2 regions of the Ligilactobacillus agilis genome follow, and region 2 is predicted to be linked to the other one. Evidence: predicted binding sites of a transcription regulator. Region 2 holds the regulator's gene; the other holds the start of a gene.
The links. The regulator HrcA, encoded in region 2, represses chaperone genes, less so after heat shock. The targets are predictions, from matches to a motif close to TTAGCACTCNNNNNNNNNGAGTGCTAA.
Positions count from the first base shown of each region.

Region 1: groES (co-chaperone GroES) is a predicted target of HrcA. The motif match lies at 3,919-3,945, and genes of this name have one in related genera.

Region 1 covers NZ_CP104397.1:1,710,789-1,717,057, forward strand. Annotated here, with positions in the region: gene N4597_RS08630 (APC family permease) at 1-1,687, opposite strand, end outside; gene groL (chaperonin GroEL) at 1,953-3,572, opposite strand; gene groES (co-chaperone GroES) at 3,611-3,895, opposite strand; gene N4597_RS08645 (CPBP family intramembrane glutamic endopeptidase) at 4,099-4,734, shown strand; gene N4597_RS08650 (redox-sensing transcriptional repressor Rex) at 4,776-5,420, opposite strand; gene N4597_RS08655 (ABC-F family ATP-binding cassette domain-containing protein) at 5,654-6,269, shown strand, end outside.
Region 2 covers NZ_CP104397.1:1,316,470-1,322,738, forward strand. Annotated here, with positions in the region: gene dnaK (molecular chaperone DnaK) at 1-1,082, opposite strand, end outside; gene grpE (nucleotide exchange factor GrpE) at 1,111-1,680, opposite strand; gene hrcA (heat-inducible transcriptional repressor HrcA) at 1,698-2,735, opposite strand; gene N4597_RS06540 (histidine phosphatase family protein) at 2,937-3,605, shown strand; gene N4597_RS06545 (hypothetical protein) at 3,648-4,433, opposite strand; gene N4597_RS06550 (helix-turn-helix transcriptional regulator) at 4,414-4,629, opposite strand; gene N4597_RS06555 (FeoA family protein) at 4,917-5,399, shown strand; gene feoB (ferrous iron transport protein B) at 5,396-6,269, shown strand, end outside.

The DNA of each region.
Region 1 (6,269 bases), 390 kb from region 2:
AGTTACGGTTAGCCGCATTTTTAGCAATTACATCAGTAAAGCGTAAGACTGGCTTAGTAACCGACCGATAAGAAGAGTGCAAATCGACAAACCGAACGTCAGGGAAGGCCTGCTTAAATTCCTTAGCCGTTTCATGTTCCTTTTTCGGATTAGTGTCAAAAGAAACGTGCATAGCAATCACGTAATCCCCAATCGAACGCGCATAGTTAATAGCCCCCGTCGTTACATGGGTAACTGAACTAACTAACACAATTACCGTTGAGCCATCGTACTTATGGAATTGTGCTTCCTCGTCCATTGTCAAACGTAACTGGGCGGCAATCTTAACATAGTGATCATGCACCTTATAAAACATAAACAGTAAGAATGGCATGATTACTAGGTATGGCCAAACATTGTCAAAGTGTAACCAGAACAAGAAAATCACTAAGGCAAAGGAAATTAATGCGCCTAATAAGTTGAAGCAAGCATTTAAGACCCAATTCTTTCCTTTTTCCCTAAACCAGTGAATAATCATCCCTGATTGCGACAAGGTAAACGGCACAAATACCCCCACTGCATACAGTGGAATCAAGAGGTTAGTTTGACCATGGAAAATAAAGATTAACGCAATCGCACCAACCGCCAAGAAAATAATCCCGTTAGAATAACCTAGGCGATCACCCTTATCCATAAACAGGTGGGGCATAAACTTGTCCTTAGCCATATTGTAAGCTAACATTGGGAAGGCTGAAAAACCTGTGTTAGCAGCAACAGCTAAAATCATAGCAGTTGCTAATTGAAGGAGGTAATAAAAAATCCCCTTTCCAAAAACTAACGCCCCAATTTGAGATAAGACCGTTTGCTCAGGATTAGGCATTACCCCTAAGTAATAACTAAGGAAGGTAATCCCAGCAAAGAAAGTCGCCAAAATTAAGGACATAATTGCTAAGGTATTAGCCGCGTTCTTTCTTTTTGGTTCCTTAAAGTTTGGCACCGCATTACTGATGGCTTCGACCCCAGTTAGGGAAGAAGACCCTGCAGAAAATGCCTTTAAAAATAAAATAACCGTCATGCCAGGAACACTAGCACCAATCGCAGCTGGAGCATGGTAAGCCAAATGACCGGTAGCAATATTAATTAATCCCCAAACGACCATCCCGACAATCATGATGACAAAGAAATAAACGGGCACGGTCAGAAATGAAGCTGACTCCCTCATTCCCCGTAAGTTCAAGGTCATGATAAAGAGGACAATTATTACTGAAATTGCCACACTATGGTCACGCAAAGCCGGCACCGCAGAGGTTATCGCTTCAGTCCCCGCAGTCACAGAAACCGCAACGGTCAGCATATAGTCAACCAATAATGAGCCCCCGGCCACTAACCCAGCACCTGTTCCCCAGTTCTTGGTTGCGACTACGTAAGCACCACCACCAGATGGATAGGCATGAATAATTTGGCGGTAGGACATTGTAATTGCAAAGAGCAAAATCAACACAATTCCAGCCGCTGGCATTGCATACCAAGTTGCAGCTGCAGATAAGGCAAATAACACGGTGGTTATCTGTTCGGTCCCGTATGCCACAGAAGACAAAGCATCTGAAGAAAGAAGTGCCAGGGCCTTAAACTTGGTTAAAGATTGCCCGCCTTCCTCTGCAGTTTTTAACGGCTGACCAATTAACAGCCGTTTTAAATAACGCCACATAACAATTTCTCCTTTAGCTAATCGTAATTATCACTTATTTAAAGTAGAAACTTTTTTGATTAAACACCACCATTTTACACCAAAAGCCCCAAAATTAGTAGCCACATCTTATTAAGACTAGTAGGGGCAGTTGTAAAATAGTACGCCCTTGATTTAATCATATTTACTTAGGACTTGCAAGCTAATTTTTTAACAAAGTTTTTCCATAATAAAAAAAGCAAGCCCCCTCAAGGGAAACTTGCTTTTAATTACACTTAATTTTAAATTACATCATACCGCCCATGCCAGCAGCTGGTGCTTGAGGAGCAGGATTTTCTTCTGGTTTGTCGGCAACAACCGCTTCGGTTGTAAGTAATAATGCAGAAACTGAAGCAGCATTTTGAAGTGCTGAACGAGTAACCTTAGTTGGGTCAACGATTCCGGCTTCAACCATATCTACCCATTCATCACTAGCAGCATTGTAACCAATACCGGCCTTTTGTTCCTTTAATTTTTCAACGATTACAGATCCTTCCAGCCCAGCGTTTTCAGCAATTTGACGAACTGGTTCTTCTAAGGCACGTTTAACAATGTTAATCCCAGTTAAAACGTCACCTTCAGCTTTAAGGCTAGCAACAGCAGGAATTACATTTACTAAGGCTGTACCACCACCAGGAACAAAGCCTTCTTCCACGGCAGCCCGGGTTGCATTTAAGGCATCTTCAATCCGGTACTTGCGTTCCTTCAATTCAGTTTCAGTGGCAGCCCCAACTTTAATAACCGCAACCCCACCGGCTAATTTAGCTAACCGTTCTTGAAGCTTTTCACGATCAAAGTCAGAAGTTGTTTCTGCGATTTGCTTCTTAATTTGTTCTACTCTTTCCTTAATTTGAGCTGAGTCACCAGCACCTTCAGTAATTGTTGTATTTTCCTTAGTTACAATTACCTTGTGAGCTGTCCCTAATTGGTCAAGGGTAGTGTCTTTTAATTGAAGGCCTAAATCATCGGTAATCAAAGTTGCACCGGTCAAGATAGCAATATCTTCCAACATTGCTTTGCGCCGGTCACCAAAGCCAGGTGCCTTAACAGCAACTACATTAAAGCTACCGCGAATCTTGTTTAAAACAAGGGTTGGTAAAGCTTCACCATCAACATCATCGGCTACAATCAAGAGTGCCCGCCCTTGTTGAACTACTTCTTGAAGCAATGGCAAGATTTCTTGGATGTTAGAAATCTTCTTATCAGTCAACAAAATGTATGGGTTGTCAAGGTCTGCTTCCATCTTATCAGTATCTGTTACCATGTATTGTGATAGGTAACCACGGTCAAATTGCATCCCTTCAACAACGTCTAAGGAAGTATCAATCCCCTTAGATTCTTCAATAGTGATAACCCCATCGTTACCAACTTTTTCCATCGCATCAGCAATTAAGTTACCTACTTCTTCACTTGCTGATGAAATAGAAGCAACTTGGGCGATATCACTCTTAGAAGCAACTGTGTGAGACATCTTGTGTAACCCTTCAACGGCAGCCTTAGTTGCCATTTCAATCCCAGTTCGGATACCAACAGGGTTAGCACCAGCAGTTACGTTCTTCATTCCTTCGTTAACAATTGCTTGGGTCAAGACAGTAGCAGTAGTTGTACCGTCACCGGCAATATCATTTGTCTTAGAAGCAACTTCGGCTACTAATTTAGCCCCCATATTTTCAAAATGATCTTCTAATTCAATTCCCTTAGCAATAGTTACCCCATCGTTTGTGATAGTTGGGGAACCATATGATTGTTCCAAGACAACGTTACGTCCCTTAGGACCAATTGTTGATTTAACTGTGTTAGCTAATTTGTCAACCCCGGCTAACATTTTTGAACGTGCATCTTCTGAAAACTTAATTTCCTTTGCCATTAAATATTCACCTCATATAGTAGTAAATTTAATAAAAACTAGTCAACGATTGCAACTAAGTCGTTTTCACGAACAACTAAGTAAGTTGCATCTTCATATTTAACTTCTGTTCCAGCGTACTTGTCGAATAAGACAAGGTCACCTTCCTTAACACTTGGAGCAACTTTTTGACCATTGTCTAAAACGCGACCTTCACCAACAGCGATAACCTTAGCTGTTTGAGGTTTTTCTTTTGCATTAGCGGCTAAAATAATGCCCCCAACTTTTTGTTCTTCTTCTTTTTGAACTTCTAAAATTACTCGATCTCCTAATGGTTTAAGCACGTTAAATCCCTCCATGTCTTTTTTTAGCACTCGTTAACTTTGAGTGCTAACTGATTACAACTATTACTATACTCACTTTAATTTAAAATTGCAAGACTTTTTTATCACTCTCGCCTGGCGAGTGCTAATTTTTTTAACCACGGCTTAACTGTGTTATAATTGACGCTGTTGAAATTTTACTTACAAGCAGAAAGGTTTTTTCAATGGCAAATTCTAAAAACGCGTTGGCATTAGTGCTTACTTATTTTCTAACACTTAACTTTGCCAACCTAGCTAGCTACTGGTGGGCAAAAAGTCCTTATATTTATCTGTTCCTAACAATTATTAACCTCTTAGGTGCGGGACTTATGCTGGGGCTTAACCACCGCTACCCTTATCACAATCAGTTTGAAAGACGACCAGCTCCCTGGTCTGTGAGTTTACTCTACCTCGGCTTAGGACTGTTAGGCTTATTTATTAGTCAAAAATTGGCTTTAGGGTTCGAGAGTTACGTTCTCCACCTTCCAAGCGCTTCTGCCAACACCCAATCTTTGCTAACCATTACGAAATCCTATCCGTACTACGCCTTAACTTTGATACTAGCCGCTCCACTTATGGAAGAACTCGTCTTTAGGAAGGTACTCTTTGGAACCGTTAGCGACTTTACAAATAAACTCTACCCCTTATTAGGATCAACTTTTCTCTTTGTGTTAGCCCATAACGATGGTCACTTCTTAGTCTATGCTTTTATGGGCCTAATCCTTAGTGGGGTCTACTATAAGACGGGAAGAATCAGTATTAGCGTGGGGTGTCACCTGGGAATGAACTTACTAATCTTGCTACTTAGCCAAACAATATAAAAAAGAGGGATTTTCACCATAATGTGAAAATCCCTAAGTTATTAGTCTTCATCCTTAGTGCCAAAGTGATCTAAAAAGTAAACCAAAGTTTGGAGTTCGTTGGTCAAATCAACGTTTTGGACCCGGACTGTATCTGGAACAGAAATTCTAAGAGGGGTAAAGTTCAAGATACCTTTTACCCCAGTTTCCATAATTTCATCAGTTACATCTTGCGCAACAGATGCAGGTACAGTCAAAATAACAATTTCAATCTGTTGTACCGTTAACTGTTCTTTCATATCAGACATTGGGTAGATGGGCACCCCACTTTGAATGGTACCCGTTATCTCGTCATTAACATCAAAGGCAGCACTGATTCGGACGTTATTACTCTTATGGAAGTTAAAGTTTAATAAAGCATGGCCAAGATTTCCGACTCCAATCAAGGCAACGTTAGTCAACTTATCTTGGTTAAGAATCTTTTTGAAGAACTTAATCAATGCTTCAACTTCGTAACCATACCCTCTCTTACCTAGGGCACCAAAATAAGAAAAGTCACGCCGAATGGTTGCCGAATCTACTTTAACAGCTTCAGCTAATTCCGTAGAGGATACCCTTTTTTTACCAGAATCTGCTAGAATGTTAAGGTAACGATAATAAATGGGGAGCCGCTTAGCTGTTGCATTAGGAATATTTTCAGTAGCCATTTTATTTCTCCTTTCACATAGTTCACGAATTAATTCTACCATAACCGCGACTATAAGGGAACAAAAAAGCGTTTACTTTTTCACAATCTTTTTTAAATTCAGTCGGTAAAATCCCAGCTTATCAAGCACTACATCTAAGATTTTCGCTTAAAAAGAAAGATTGTACATATTAATTCACAAACATTATTACTATTTAACACAAGCTAAAAACTACACAAGCAGGTGATATTTTCATGATTTTACTTCAAGCACAAGCCGTCGCCCGTCACTTTGGGGCAGACGTCTTGTTTTCAAACGTTAGCCTCGATATTCAAGATAATTCTCGGATTGGCTTAGTCGGCAAAAACGGAGCCGGTAAGTCTACTTTAATTTCAATGCTACTCGGTGACTCCGAACCAGATGAAGGCCAAATTGTCCGTAAAAAAGGCCTAACTATTGGCTACCTTGCCCAAACTACTGGCCTTGATTCCGATAAAACTGTTTTCGAGGAAATGAAGTCCGTCTTTGCTTACCTCCAAGAAATGGAAGTTAAGCTCCACCAACTAGAAGAACAAATTGCTACTAGCATAGACCATCAAAGCGCCGCTTACGAACAACTAACTAAGCAATACGATCAATTACTCCATGACTTTAACGCTCAAAATGGTTACGGCTATGAAAATGAAATAAAAGCGGTCCTCCATGGTTTCCACTTCGACGAAGATATGTATGACCACGCCATCACAGACCTTTCCGGGGGACAAAAAACCCGCCTAGCCTTAGCTAAATTACTCTTAGAAAAACGCGACCTCTTGATTCTAGACGAACCTACTAACCACTTAGACATTGAGACTTTAACCTGGTTAGAAA
Region 2 (6,269 bases):
ACCACATCTTTAACATCCCCAGTGATAACCCCACCTTGGATAGCAGCCCCTAAGGCTACGGCTTCATCAGGGTTAACTGATTGGTTTGGCTTGTGACCAGTTTCGGCTTCAACAGCTTCTTGCACAGCTGGAATCCGTGTAGAACCACCAACTAAGATTACTTCGTCGATGTCGGCGTTAGTCAAACCGGCATCCTTCAAGGCGTTGCGAACAGGAATCTTAGTTCTTTCAACCAATTCTTCTGTTAATTGGTTGAATTGAGCCCGAGTTAAGGTTGTTTCCAAGTGAAGTGGGCCGTTAGCACCGGCTGTGATAAATGGTAAGGAAATTTGAGCTTGGCTAGCTGAAGAAAGGTCCTTCTTAGCCTTTTCTGCTGCATCCTTCAAGCGTTGCATTGCCATCTTGTCGCTTGATAAGTCAATTCCGTTTTCTGACTTGAAGTTAGCTACTAACCAGTCGATGATGGCGTTATCGAAGTCATCCCCACCAAGGTGAGTATCACCATTAGTTGAAAGTACTTCGAAGACCCCGTCACCTAATTCAAGGATGGACACATCAAAAGTCCCACCACCAAGGTCAAAGACCAAGATCTTTTCATCTTTGTCAGTCTTATCCAAACCGTAAGCTAAAGCGGCAGCAGTTGGTTCGTTAACAATCCGTTCAACTGTTAAACCGGCAATCTTACCAGCATCCTTAGTAGCTTGACGTTGGGAGTCGTTGAAGTAAGCAGGAACAGTGATAACTGCTTGGGTTACTTCTTCACCTAAGTAACTTTCTGCGTAATCTTTGATGTATTGCAAAATCATCGCAGAAATTTCTTGAGGAGTGTAAAACTTGCCGTTAACGTCAACCTTGTATCCAGCTTCACCCATGTGACGTTTGATGGATGAGATTGTATCTGGGTTAGTGATTGCTTGACGCTTAGCAACTTCCCCAACTTGAGTTTCCCCATTCTTGAAGGACACAACGGATGGAGTTGTCCGGTTACCTTCTGGGTTTGTAATAATTTTTGCTTCTTTACCTTCAAGGACAGCCACAGCTGAGTTAGTTGTCCCTAAGTCAATACCAATAATTTTAGCCATTATTTATTCAACCTCTTTATTATAAAATTTATTGAGCTACAACCACCATTGCTGGCCGCAATACCCGGTCTTTTAGCATATAGCCTTCTTGAAAGACTTGAACAACCGTTTCAGGTGTTTGTCCTTCTTCGACCGGAACCGTTTGAACAGCTTGGTGTAAGGTTGGGTCGAAAGGTTTACCCAAAGCTTCAATCTTAGTGACCTCGTTTTCCTTCAAGGCCGCTTCGATATTTTGGGCAACCATCTCGACACCTTTCTTCAATTGCTTAGACGCTTCATCGTCAACTTCAATTTCTAAGGCCCGACTTAAGTTATCCATGGCCGGCAAGATTGCGGTCGCCATACTTTGACCGGCGTATTTCAACAGACTCGCCTGCTCTTTTTTGAAGCGGTTCGTCATGTTAGCCATCTCTGCTTGGGAGCGGAGGTACTTATCTTCCATTTCATCAAGCTTAGCTTGCAAGTCTTTAATCTTAGCTTCAGCCTTTGCTACTGAATCTTCCTTAGCTTCTGCTTGGGTTGGCTTTTCAGTAGCTTCTGTCGCTTCTGCTTGCTTAGCTTCTTCAGTTTGCTTAAGTTCTTCATTTTTTTCAGCCACTTGAACACCCCTTTTCTCTAATTAAAATTATCAAAATTTTGGTAATAATCAATCAACCTGGCGGTTAACTCTTTTCTAAATGCCCCAAGTAGGCCAATCATCTTGGCATACGGCATGTTAGTTGGCCCCAAAATGGCAATCAATCCTTGCCCGTTGTGGCCATCGTCATAAGTTGCTGAGACTAAGCTATAATCTAACAGTAACTTATTAGTTAACTCATCGCCAAATCTAACTGAAATGCCCTTGTCATTATCAACCAAGTCACTAATGTTAGGAACCTGGTTAACTAATGAATACAGTGACTTTAACTGCTCAACGTTATTATCGTGAGCAAAATTCAAAAGATTCATGCGACCGGAGACATAGACTTGTTCTTTGACAGCCTTGTCTAAGACGTTGCCAAAAACATCTAAAAAGCCAGCAGGTTGCTGGAGGTAACGGGTCAGTAGCGGCAAGGTGGCATGAAGCTTGGCAATCACTTGATTCAAAGGTAGACCTACTACTTGGTCATTAATCAAGCGCATCACTGCTTCAAGCTCGTCTCCACTAATTTCTGGTGGAATGTTAAAAATTTGACTTTCAACCGTCCCGTCACTGGCAACTAAAATTACCATTACCTGTTGGTGACCAATCGGTACCATCCGAAACCCTTCCAACCTTAAATCAGTGCTATCCGGCTTTAACATAATCGCCGTATAGCTAGTCAAGTCAGACAGAATTTTGGCGGAAGTTGCGACAATTTCATCAACCTTCAAAAACTCATTTCCAAAGGAATTGCGGATACTTTTAAGTGACTGCTTGTCTAGCTTAGCTGGCTTAACAATATTGTCAACGTAATAGCGGTATCCCTTTAGAGATGGGACCCGGCCAGAACTTGAGTGCTCCTTGGTGATATAACCTTGGTGTTCTAACACGGCCATCTCATTACGAATCGTTGCCGAACTCACATGAATAGGTAATTGTTCTTGCAATGCCTTCGAGCCAATTGGCTGTCCAATCTCAGTGTAATCTCGGATAATCGCTTCTAAAATCAAAAGCTGTCTGTCCGTTAACACCACAATCACCTCTGTTTCTCTCTTAGCACTCGCAACATTTAAGTGCTAAGAACAATTATTAATATACACGACTTTATTTGTTAGGTCAAGGATTTTTACCACTTTTTTAGCACTTTCGTCTTTAAAGTGCTAAAAAAATTTTTGGCGCGGTAATTTTTCCATGTTAAGATAGGAATAAGTAAAAAAAGATAGGAAGATTTTATGGCAATTACAGTTTATATGGTCCGTCACGGCCAAACTATGTTAAATCGTTATAACCGCCTACAAGGTTGGTGCGACTCTCCCCTAACCGAAAAGGGAATTGAAGACGCACGGCTAGCGGGACGCCACCTGGCTGACATTAAGTTCGATGCTGCTTACCACACTAACACCATGCGGACTATTAGGACGAGTGGCTTTATTCTTAAGGCTAACCACCACACCCCTAACTTAAAGGCGGCCCCCTTAACCTACTTTAAGGAGCAAGGGTTTGGTTACTTTGAAGCCGCTGATGCTAGCCAAGTTTGGCTAATCGCTGGTGCTAACCACGGAACCAGGACCTACAATGATATTTTACGGGACTATTCTTTTGCGCAAACCCGGGATTTCTTACACCAAGCCGATCCTTTCGGTGACGCCGAATCAGACGCGGCCTACTGGCAACGGCTTAACGCTGGGATTGATTACCTCAGACAAAACCACACTGACGGCCAAAAACTACTTTTGGTCAGCCACAGCCTAACTACCCGGAGTTTAGTTGACCACTTTGCCCCCGAACTGGGTGCCTATAACCTCGGCCCTAAAAACGGCGCAGTCACTAAGCTTGAAATCACCGCCACTGACGTCAAGGTTAGTTACTACAACCACTACCTTGACGGAGAAGAATACTAAAAACAACCGGCCTTTAGTTAATCCTAAAGACCGGTTGTTTTCTTACTTTGGCTGATGCTTATCTACATAGGTTTGCAAGTTGCGGTCAGCTTTAATAAGCCCGTACCAAAAGACCCCCATTAAAACGAGGTAACAACCCGTTCCAAGTAAACCCACTAAGGTGAACTTACCGTCAACAACTGCCCAATATAACAGCCCCATCACCACTAAGTTGCCTAACAACCTCAGCTTATTAGGCTTTTTAGCAGGTGGGTTATACTTACTAGTGGGCTTAACATTTAATAAGCCCGCGTCGCCTGCCTTAAGCTGAATCCCTGTTTGGAAAACGATGCAGTTCAGTAAGACTAAGATGAGGTATCCTCCCCAAGCGACCTGTGGCCAAATTACTAAACAAGGTATAGTCAGTCCGGTAATCACTAAGTTACCCAGCTCAGTTTTAACACTGGCTTTTACCATGAGGTCCGTGAGATAGTTAGCCTCAAACTCATCTAACCGGCTGGGTAGCCCAAACATCTTCTTGGCAGTCTTGTTCCTAAAGGTCCTTGTAAACTGCCAAGCTGGTCGGCCCGCTTGCAAGCGCCGGTAGCGCCAGGACACCACTGACCTCAAAGCTAGAATCAATCCCAAGTTGATGCCGACTGCAGCTAGACTTAATCCAGCTAGCCAGTTAGGCTTCAGTCCCGCTAGCGCCATTGTTCCTAACAATAAGAGGGGTAACAGTTGAAGATAGCATAGGTAGCTATCGGTAATGTAGTTTTTAACCTCCGCCTCAAAAAATTCATCCAAGGGTGGCTTAATTCCATAAGACTTAAAAATTGTTAGCATCATCTTTCCCCACCTTCCAAAATAAGGTATTTAAATCCGTCTCAAGTGCCTCTGCCAACCGAATACATAAATCCAAACTAGGATTATAGCGTCCATTTTCTATCATACTTAAAGTTTGGCGGGCGATGCCGACCTGGTAAGCCAGGCTTGCTTGCGAATAGCCCCGCTTTAGCCGGTAGTCCTTAACCCTACTGTTCATAGTTCCTCACTTCGATGTCAATTATATTTTACATACTTAGTTTACCGTAAACTCATATTTATGTCAACTATATGTGACAAGGTTGTTGTTTATATTCCCCTTAGCATAACTCTATATTATGATTTACATAAAATTTTCTTTATAAAAAATAAAAATTGCCTACCCTAAGCCCCAAGCTTGGCGATTGTTGCGCACAACCTATTTTCCCGATGATTGCAAAGGGTTTCAAAGCGTGCTAAGTTAAAGTTGCAAATACTATGCTGAGATTGGAATATGAAGGTGAGAGTATGCAAACATTAGCTATGGCTAAACATGCAGGTAAATTTATTATTACCAAGATTCAAGGCGAAAAGGCCCTCAGTCGGCGCTTGAGCGAAATCGGAATGACCCGGGGCAAAATTATTACCGTCCTTAGTGGTAATCAAGCTGACAGTGGCTTGGTGATTATTTTTCAAGGGCAAAAACTAGCACTTAATGCCTCCATGGCTGCCTGTATCTACGTCGCTTCAGTTAGCGACCCAGCCCAGGCAACCTTGACTTCTTTGGCCAAGGTTAAACTTCATACTCCCTGCCTCGTAGCCAAAATCACCGGGGACAAGGCCGTCAGACAGCGGTTGATGGATATGGGCCTAACTAGAAATACCCTGGTTACCATTGACAAGGTAGCCCCACTAGGCGATCCACTCGAATTAAACCTACGGGGCTATAAACTTAGCATCAGAAACTTTGAGGCCCAATCAATCCTAGTCCAAGAGGTGGATATCTCATGACGACCATTGCATTAGCGGGTAACCCCAATTGTGGTAAGACCACCCTTTTTAACCACCTAACCGGTTCAAGCCAATACGTGGGGAATTGGCCCGGGGTTACCGTCGAAAAAAAAGAGGGGGTCTTAAAAAAGGAACCAGACATTATGTTAGTTGATTTGCCAGGAATTTATTCCCTGTCACCTTATACCTTAGAGGAAGTCGTAGCCCGTAAGTACCTACTTGACCAACGCCCCGATAAGGTAATCGATATCGTCGATAGCACTAACATTGAACGCAACCTTTACTTGAGCCTGCAACTCCTAGAAACTGGTCTACCAACTATTATTTGCCTAAATATGTTGGACTTACTGACTAAGAGTGGCAAAAAAATCAACCTCCAAAAGTTGTCCTACTTACTGCAGGTCCCGGTCGTAGCCATCAGCGCCCTTAAAAAAGATCACCTGCCCGACCTCCTCAAGGAGATTAAGGCCACACCTAAGGCATACAGTTACCCACGCTACGATGAACGGCTCGAATCCGCTTTAAGCATGATTGAGGACTTGCTTACAGACGAGCTAGCGGCTAACGAACGACGTTTTTACGCCATCAAACTCTTTGAACAAGACGAAGTCATCCAGACCCAGCTAGCCTTAAGTCAAGCTAAGCAAGCAGAACTGGCCCAAATTATCGCTACCGCTGAAAAACTATTTGCTGAACCTAGTGATAGCATCATGGTCAACGCCCGCTACGACTTGATTGCCAAGATTGTCTCGATGTGCGTTATTAATCCGGACGACCTCAAGTTAAGCCTCAGCGATAAGATTGACCTTGTTGTTACCAACCGCTTTTTAGCCCTCCCCATCTTTGCTTTAGTTATGTGGGCCGTCTACT